DNA from 2 places in the Flintibacter porci genome. Region 2 is predicted to be linked to the other one. Evidence: a T-box and tRNA genes for the amino acid it is inferred to sense, from the RefSeq annotation. Region 2 holds a T-box; the other holds one or more tRNA genes.
The links. A T-box is a leader RNA that pairs with one kind of tRNA and senses whether it is charged. The one in region 2 lies ahead of ACEVJL_RS03185 (valine--tRNA ligase), so its partner is inferred to be a tRNA-Val.

Region 1: it encodes a tRNA-Val, which carries the amino acid that the T-box ahead of ACEVJL_RS03185 (valine--tRNA ligase) is inferred to sense. The anticodon was not compared.

What each region holds. Positions count from the first base shown of each region.
Region 1 is NZ_JBHEVB010000008.1:165,950-170,371, forward strand. It holds gene mfd (transcription-repair coupling factor) at 1-461, opposite strand, end outside; gene ACEVJL_RS10665 (acyltransferase) at 728-1,798, opposite strand; tRNA gene ACEVJL_RS10670 (tRNA-Val) at 1,966-2,041, opposite strand; gene ACEVJL_RS10675 (glucose-6-phosphate isomerase) at 2,227-3,552, shown strand; gene ACEVJL_RS10680 (hypothetical protein) at 3,839-4,249, shown strand.
Region 2 is NZ_JBHEVB010000002.1:263,778-268,199, reverse strand. It holds gene ACEVJL_RS03190 (aldo/keto reductase) at 1-49, opposite strand, end outside; gene ACEVJL_RS03185 (valine--tRNA ligase) at 228-2,858, opposite strand; T-box leader at 2,947-3,157, opposite strand; gene ACEVJL_RS03180 (alanine/glycine:cation symporter family protein) at 3,208-4,422, opposite strand, start outside.

The DNA.
Region 1 (4,422 bases), on a different contig from region 2:
GCGGCCAGGTCGTTGAGATCAATCTGCTGGCCGGTGGCCAGCTCCAGGGTGGCCTGTTTGAGGACATCGGGAGGCAAGGTGCGCTGCTGGAGGGCCTCCACCGAGGCCACCAGGCAGGGCAGCTCCCCCTCCGACAGCGCCCACAGCAGCTTCAAGCGCCGGTGCTCCCACTGGTGGGAGACGGTGGCGGCGTTGTGGAAGGTAAACTGCCGGGCGGTGAGCACCGGCACACTCTGGCCGGTGAAGAAGGCCAGGTCCCGGGCCATGCGCTCGCACTCGCTTTCATCGGCGCACACCACCACCACGGGTCGGTCCGAGGCCGCGCCCAGGGCGGCGGCAAAGTGGGCCCGGTGCACCGCGCCCAGGCCGGACACCGCCGCCGGGGACTGTCCCCCGTCCAACGCGGCCAGCAGCTGCTGAAATTCCGGCAGGTTTTGTAAAACAGAACGTAATATATTCAAAGCAAATCACTCCTAGTGACCTTATATTCCATAATATGGAAGTTATAGACGCGCCAATGCCCCCGTTTCCAGACAGAGACGGGGGGTGGTACGATTTTTCGCCCGGGGAGACTTGCCTCAAACGTCTGCCGGGGCGGGGGTTTTTAAAGGGATACCCCTATTTTACCCCAGAGAAAGGGGGTGTTACAAGGGAAATTTCGCTGCAGGCGCAGCAAAAAAGCATCCGTGTTGCGGATGCTTTTTTTGCGTATGAAAAAGTTGTGCGGTTATCCCTGGAGCAGGCGGCGCAGCAGGGGGATCCTGGACACGCAGGCGGCAAACAGGAAGGAGAGCAGGGCGGTCAGCACGCCCTGCAAAACCAGAGCGGCAGCCAGGGGCAGAGCATCGGGCTGCAGATGGGTGATAACGTCCAGCACCAGAGGGTGGACCCAGTACACGCCAAAGACCACCTGGGCGCACAGGCGCAGGGGCTTTTGGGCCGGGCGCAGCGCCTGGGCGTGGTGGGAAAAGAAGGTGCGCACCCACACGAACAGGACGGCGGCAATGAGATAGTGGGGGAAGGCGTAGCCGCTTTCAAAGGGGAGATAGCTCTGTTCCGGGCAGGCGTAGAGCAGATTCCCCACCAAATGCACGGCATATCCTGCCGCGCCGCCCAGATAGATCAAAAGCCGGGTCCGGCGGCTCAGCTCCTGCCGCCCCAGCAGCCAGCCCAACAGGACATACCCCACCAGTCCCTCCAGCATAGGGCCAAACAGCACCACCTGGAAGGGGAGGACCTGATTGAGGGCGGGACGGAGGGTGGAGGAGAACAGAATGATGCCAAACAGAAGCAGAATCTGCCGGGGGGTGCAGGTCTCGATCAGCCGCCGCAGGAAGGGGCAGATCAGGTAGATGCCAAGGAGCATGTAGATGTACCACATGTGGTACTTCACGCCCTGGCCCAGGAGAAGCTGCAGAAAGACCGACAGGCTGAGGGGCTGGGAGCCGGTGAGGACCGCCACGGCGAAGTAGATCCCATTCCAGACCACCAGAGGGATCAGCAGCTTAGGCAGCTGCTTTTTGTAAAAGGGTGTGATCTCTCTGGAGCGGGGATCGTCCAGCATCAGGCAGCCGCTGATCATCAAAAATAAAGGCACACCCACCCGCACCAGCGGGTCCAGCACCATGCAGGCAAGCCAGGTATTGGTTTGAGACAGGGTGGGGCTGACCATGATGGGGGCGGTCACATGCAGTGCGATGACAAGAAGAATGGCCAGACAGCGCAGGGCGTCCAGATAGGGGATGCGGACCTGGTTTGGAGCGCCGGGTGCCCTGGTGAGGTCGGAGCAATGATCCATGGTGGGTTCCTCCTGTTGCCAGCAGAGTGGACCGTGCCGGTACAGCCGCTGGAGATTTGTCCCTATTTTACCCGGGGCAGAGGGGGATTGCAAGGCAGAGCGGGGGTTTTTAAGCAGATCCTAAGAAAAACAAAAAAGCACGGAAACAAGTTGTTTCCGTGCTTATCTGGTGGACGATACAGGACTTGAACCTGTGACCTCCCGCACGTCAAGCGGATGCTCTACCAGCTGAGCTAATCGTCCGAACAGCATGGACTATTTTATCCTGTATGTGGCCATTTGTCAAGAGTTATTTTGGATTTTTTTTTGTGCAGGAGGGAGAAAAATTTCCTTATTTCCATTGATTTTTTCCAGGTGGAAAACGGGACGTTTTGTGCTATACTGATTCCAGCATCCTATACTTCACTTCTCAAGGAGGACCTGCAAGTATGCTTCACTTAGATTTGACAAAACTGGAGGGGTTCATTCCCCAGGATTACCTGACCCAGCGCATGGCTGGTCTGGAGAAGGCCGCCTCTATGCTGGCCAACCATGACGGCCCCGGCGGCGACTTCACCGGCTGGGTGTATCTGCCCCGGGACTACGACAAGGAGGAGTTCGCTCGCATCCAGGCCGCTGCCAAGAAGATTCAGCAGCAGTCCCAGGTGCTGGTGGTCATCGGCATCGGCGGCTCCTATCTGGGCGCCCGTGCTGTCATCGACCTGCTGGCCTCTCCCAACTATAATCTGAAGAAGAAGGACACCCCCGACATCCTGTTTGCCGGCAACGGCCTGTCCACCGACGCTCTGCTGGAGACCATCGCCCTCATCGGCGACCGGGACTTCTCCGTGAACGTCATCTCCAAGTCCGGCACCACCACCGAGCCCGCTGTGGCCTTCCGTATCTTCAAGGCTCTGCTGGAGGAGAAGTACGGCAAGGAGGGCGCCCGGGAGCGCATCTACGCCACCACCGATAAGGCCCGCGGCGCGCTGAAGGGTCTGGCCGACGCCGAGGGCTACGAGGAGTTCGTGGTGCCCGACGACGTGGGCGGCCGCTTCTCCGTGCTCACCGCAGTGGGTCTGCTGCCCATTGCCGTGGCCGGTATCGACATTGCCGAGCTCATGGGCGGCGCGGCCCAGGCTATGACCGACCTGTCCGTGGGCGGCGCTGAGAACCCCGCCTGGCAGTATGCTGCTGCCCGCCACGCTCTGTACCAGGGCGGCAAGAAGGTGGAGCTGCTGGCCTGCTATGAGCCCTGCTTCCGGTTCTTCTCCGAGTGGTGGAAGCAGCTCTACGGCGAGAGCGAGGGCAAGGAGGGCAAGGGCCTGTTCCCCGCCAGCGTGGAGTTTACCGCCGACCTGCACTCCATGGGCCAGTATATCCAGGAGGGCGAGCGGCTCATGTTTGAGACCGTGGTGCAGTTTGCCCCCAAGGGCGAGTTCATCATCCCCAACGATCCCGAGAACGTGGACGGCCTGAACTTCCTGTCCGGCAAGTCCATGGCCTTTGTGGCCGAGCAGGCCATGCGGGCGGTCATCCTGGCCCACGTGGACGGCGGTGTGCCCAATGTGCGCATTGAGATGCCCGCTCTGTCTGCCAAGACCGCCGGTTACCTCATCTACTTCTTCGAGTATGTCTGCGGCCTGTCCGGCTATCTGCTGGAGGTCAACCCCTTCAACCAGCCCGGCGTGGAGGCCTACAAGGTCAACATGTATGCTCTGCTGGGCAAGCCCGGCTACGAGGAGCAGAAGAAGGCTCTGGAGGAGCGGCTGTAAGAGCAGCGAAGCCTTCGCGGCCTGACTCGGCGGGCGCAAGCCCGGTTGCGAGAAGGAGAAAGCAGAGTTGGAAAAGCGGCTGTAAGCGGCTAAATCCGACGAAATGAAACAAATCCCGGCCTTTTCCAGATTTTCCGGAAAAGGCCGGGATTTATGCTCTGCGCTGACCGCCGCTCTACCAAAAAAATTCATAACTTTGCGGTTGAAAACCGGCCCCTCTTATGTTAAAGTTATAGTAACGTAAGGGACCTGCTTCCCACGTAACATCCATTAAGGAGTGATTCACATGATTCGAGTTATCATGGGTAAGAAGGGCACCGGCAAGACCAAGCAGATGATCGACATGATCAACGAGGCCGTTGGCAGCGAGCACGGCAACGTGGTGTGCATCGAGAAGGGCAACAAGCTCACCTTCGACATTCACTATCAGATCCGCCTGGTAGAGGCCAGCCAGTATGATATTGCCAATTACACCGCCCTGAAGGGCTTCGTCAGCGGCCTGTATGCCGGTAACTATGACATTACCCATGTCTTTATCGACAGCCTGACCAAGATCGTTCCCATCGAGAACTATGCCGAGACCGAGGAGTTCCTGGCTTGGCTGAACAACTTCGGTGAGAAGCACAACATCAAGTTCACCATCACCATCAGCGACGAGCCCGACCTGGCTCCCGAGGGCATCAAGCAGTATTTCTAAGCATAATTTTCAAAAGAAACAGCGCGCCATTTCAAATATGGCGCGCTGTTTTTTGTGCTTTTTTCCTGAAATGTCCCGTTGTCAGGACAATTTACGGCTTTTTTCTTGGTAAATACGGGAAAAACAAACTTGACAGAACCGGACAAAGGGAGTATATTATGTCTACGGATTAG
Region 2 (4,422 bases):
CCTGCTTCTGCGCTTTGATTCCGGTTTTTCCCAGTGTAACAAATCCCATGGTAAGTCCTCCTCATAGGTGCTTTCTTATCTTTATTAAAAAACCTTTGCCTGGCCCTGTCAAGAGCAGGAAGGAGAAATGAAGGTAAAAAGAGGGGAGACGCAAATGCGTCTCCCCAGAGGCGAAACGAAGTTTCGCAGGAAGTTCTTTTGCTTACTTTTCTTTCAAGAAAAGTAAGTTACATGGACTGAAGCTGCTCCTGGAGCTTGGCCACCAGCTCGGTGAGCTTGACGGCGCGCTCCTTCTCAGCCTCTACGACATGAGCGGGAGCCTTGTTGACAAAGCCGGGGTTGTTGAGCTTGGTGTTCAGCTTCTCCAGCTCGGCGCTGTTCTTCTTCAGCTCCTTCTCCATGCGGGCCTTTTCCTTCTCCATATCCACCAGCTCGGCCAGAGGCATGGACAGCTGAGCCACGTGGGTGACCACGGTGACGGTGCCGGCGGCCTCGGGAGCCACGCCGCTGTCCACAATGGACACCTCGCTGGCATAGGCCAGCTTCTTGAGGAAGGGGATACCCAGCTCAAAGACGGCCTTCTCGCTGGTGGCCACGGTGAGGTGGGCCTTCTTGGAGGGGGGCACGTTCATCTCGCTGCGGCGGGTACGCACGGCACGGATGGCGTCCATGATGAGCTCCATGGCCTTCTCTTCCTCGGGAAAGTTGCGGCTGTCGCTGACCTGAGGCCACTGGGACAGCATGAGGAAGTCGCCCTCGTGGGGCAGAGCCTGCCAGATCTCCTCGGTGATGAAAGGCATGAAGGGGTGCAGCAGCTTGAGCATGTCGGTGAGGACATAGCACAGCACCTGCTGAGCACGGACCTTGCTGTCCTCGTCGTCGCCCTGGAGGCGGGTCTTGGTCAGCTCGATATACCAGTCGCAGTAGTCGTCCCAGATGAAGTCGTAGATCTTCTGCGCGGCCACGCCCAGCTCGTACTTGTCCATGTTCTCGGTGATCTCGCCGATGGCACGGTTGAGCTTGGACAGGATCCACTTGTCCTCCAGCTCCAGCTTCTCGGGCAGCTCACACTTGTCGATGGTCAGGTTCATCATCAGGAAGCGGCTGGCGTTCCAGATCTTGTTGGCGAAGTTGCGCATGGCCTCGCACCGCTCGGTGTAGAAGCGCATGTCGTTGCCGGGGCTGTTGCCGGTGACCAGGTTGAAGCGCAGGGCGTCGGCGCCGTACTTCTCGGCGATCTCCAGGGGATCGATGCCGTTGCCCAGGCTCTTGGACATCTTGCGGCCCTTGTCGTCGCGAACCAGGCCGTGGATGAACACGGTGTGGAAGGGAGGCTGCTTGGTCTGCTCGCAGGCGGAGAAGATCATGCGGGCCACCCAGAAGAAGATAATGTCGTAGCCGGTAACCAGCACGTCGGTGGGGTAGAAGTACTTCAGGTCCTCGGTCTCCTCGGGCCAGCCCAGAGTGGAGAAGGGCCACAGGGCGGAAGAGAACCAGGTATCCAGTACGTCGGGGTCCCGGTGGATGTTCTTGGAGTGACACTTCTCACACTCGCAGGCATCCTCACGGCTGACGGTCATGTGACCGCAGTCGTCGCAGTACCACACAGGAATCTGATGGCCCCACCACAGCTGACGGGAGATACACCAGTCGTGGACGTTCTCCATCCAGTTGAGGTAGGTCTTGGAGAAGCGGTCGGGGACAAACTTGGTCTCGCCCTCTTCCACCACGCGGATGGCCTCCTTGGCCAGGGGCGCCATCTTGACGAACCACTGGGCGGAGATGATGGGCTCCACATCGCTGTGGCAGCGGTAGCAGGTGCCCACGTTGTGCTGGTGGGGCTCAACCTTCACCAGATAGCCCTGCTCCTCCAGGTCGGCCACGATGGCCTTGCGGGCCTCGTAGCGGTCCATGCCGGAGTACTTGCCGTAGCCCTCGACCACCTTGCCGTTGTCGTCCAGCACGCGGATGGTCTCCAGGTTCTGGCGCAGACCGACCTCAAAGTCGTTGGGGTCGTGGGCGGGGGTCATCTTTACGCAGCCGGTACCGAACTCCATGTCCACGTACTCGTCAGCCACGATGGGCATCTCACGGCCCACCAGGGGCAGGATGCACTTCTTGCCCACGATGTCCTTATAGCGCTCGTCGTCGGGGTGGACGGCCACGCCGGTATCGCCCAGCATGGTCTCAGGACGGGTGGTGGCCACGATGACATAGCGGCCCTCCTCGCCCTGGATGGGGTAGCGGATGTGCCAGAAGTAGCCGGGCTTGTCCTGATACTCGACCTCGGCGTCGCTCAGAGCAGTGACGCAGTGGGGGCACCAGTTGATGATGCGGCTGCCCTTGTAGATGAGGCCCTTCTCATACAGGCTGCAGAAGACCTCACGCACCGCCTTGGAGCAGCCCTCGTCCATGGTGAACCGGGCGCGGTCCCAGTCGCAGGATACGCCCATCTTCTTCTGCTGCTTGACGATGCAGTCGCCGTACTTGTGCTTCCAGTCCCAGACACGCTCCAGGAACTTCTCGCGGCCCAGGTCGTAGCGGGTCAGACCCTCCTTGGTGCGCAGCTCCTCTTCCACCTTGATCTGGGTGGCGATGCCGGCGTGGTCCATGCCGGGCACCCACAGGGCGGCGTAGCCCTCCATGCGCTTAAAGCGGATGAGGATATCCTGCAGGGCGCAGTCCATGGCGTGGCCCATGTGCAGCTGGCCGGTGACGTTGGGGGGAGGCATGACGATAGTAAAGGGCTTGCGCTCCGGGTCACGGTGACCCTTGAAGCAGCCGTTTTTCTCCCAGGTCTCATAGACCCGGGACTCGACTTCCTGGGGCTCATAAACCTTTGGCAGTTCTTTTTTCATGGGTGTTGTAACACTCCTCTGTTGTGTGCTCCGGCAGGGCCGGGCGGGGTTCGGCTCCGGGCAAAAAAATCGCCCTGAGCCTTGAAAGGCTCAGGGCGAACGAAACGTCCGTGGTACCACCTGAGTTCGGACCGGAGGTCCGCGCTCTGACCCGGTAACGGCGGGAGCCGCCGTCCCTTACTGCGACTTGGGGGACGGAGCTTGGAAGCCACCTTCACCTGCTTTGGGGGGAGACTCGCACCGACCGTCTCCTCGCTGTGCCGCCTGGGCAGGCTACTCCTCTTCCGCAATGCTTTTACAAAATAACATTATAAAGAGGCGGTTTCCAAATGTCAATGGGGAACTTCACTCACTTCTTGTCAAAATACTCCCGGGTCAGGCGAATGACCGTGCCGGACAGGAGCAGCAGGCCCACCAGGTTGGGGATGGCCATCATACCGTTGAGGGTGTCGGAGATGTTCCACATGAGGGTGCCGGAGCCCACAGAGCCCACCACGCACATAAGGACAAAAGCGATTTTGAAGATGACGTTGACCACCTTGTTGTTGTTGCTCAGGTAACCCCAGCAGCGATCGCCGTAGTAGCTCCAGCCAAGAATGGTGGACAGGGCGAAGAACAAGAGGCTAATTTGCAGGACTGTGCCGCCGATGGTGCCGGGGAGAATGGCGTTGAAGGCCGCCGCTGCCGCCGCGCCGTTGGAGGCGAAGGAGCTGAGGTCATACTCCAGAACGCCGGAGAGGAGGATGGCCATGGAGGTAAGGGTACAAATCACGATGGTGTCCACAAATACCTCGAATACGCCCCACATGCCCTGCTCTACCGGCTCCTGGGTGTCGGAGGCGGCGTGGGCCATGGGAGCGGAACCAAGGCCGGCCTCGTTGGAGAACACGCCCCGGGCCACGCCCTGCTGCATGGAGATCATAATCGTGTAGCCGGCCACACCGCCGCCGATCTCACGGGGCTCCAGGCTGAAGGCCTGAGTGAAGATAGAGGCCAGAGCGGCGGGCACGTCGGTGATGCGCAGGACGATAATGGCCAGACCGGCCACGATGTAGAACATGGCCATAAAGGGCACCAGATAGGAGGCAACCTGGCCGATGCGCTTGACCCCGCCGATGACGACGATGGCGGTGAGGATGGCCAGGATGATGCCGGTATACAGGGGATCCAATCCAGTGAGGGACTGCACTGCGCCGGCGATCTCGGTGGACTGGGCAATGTTGCCGATGCCGAAGCAGGCGATACCGCCCAGCAGGGCGAAGAGGATGGCCAGCCACTTCTGGCCTGCGCCCTTCTCAATGTAGTACATGGGGCCGCCGTAGTGGGCGCCCTTCTCGTCTACCTGACGGTATTTCACGGACAGCACGATCTCAGCGTACTTGGTCATCATGCCAAAGAAGGCGGAAACCCACATCCAGAACACCGCGCCGGGACCGCCGACAAAGATAGCGCCGGTGACGCCGGCAATGTTGCCGGTACCCACCGTGCCGGCCAGAGCGGTAGATACCGCCTGGAAGGGGGTGAGGTTATGCTGGCTGCCGCTCTTTTTCTTATCCTTGGAAAA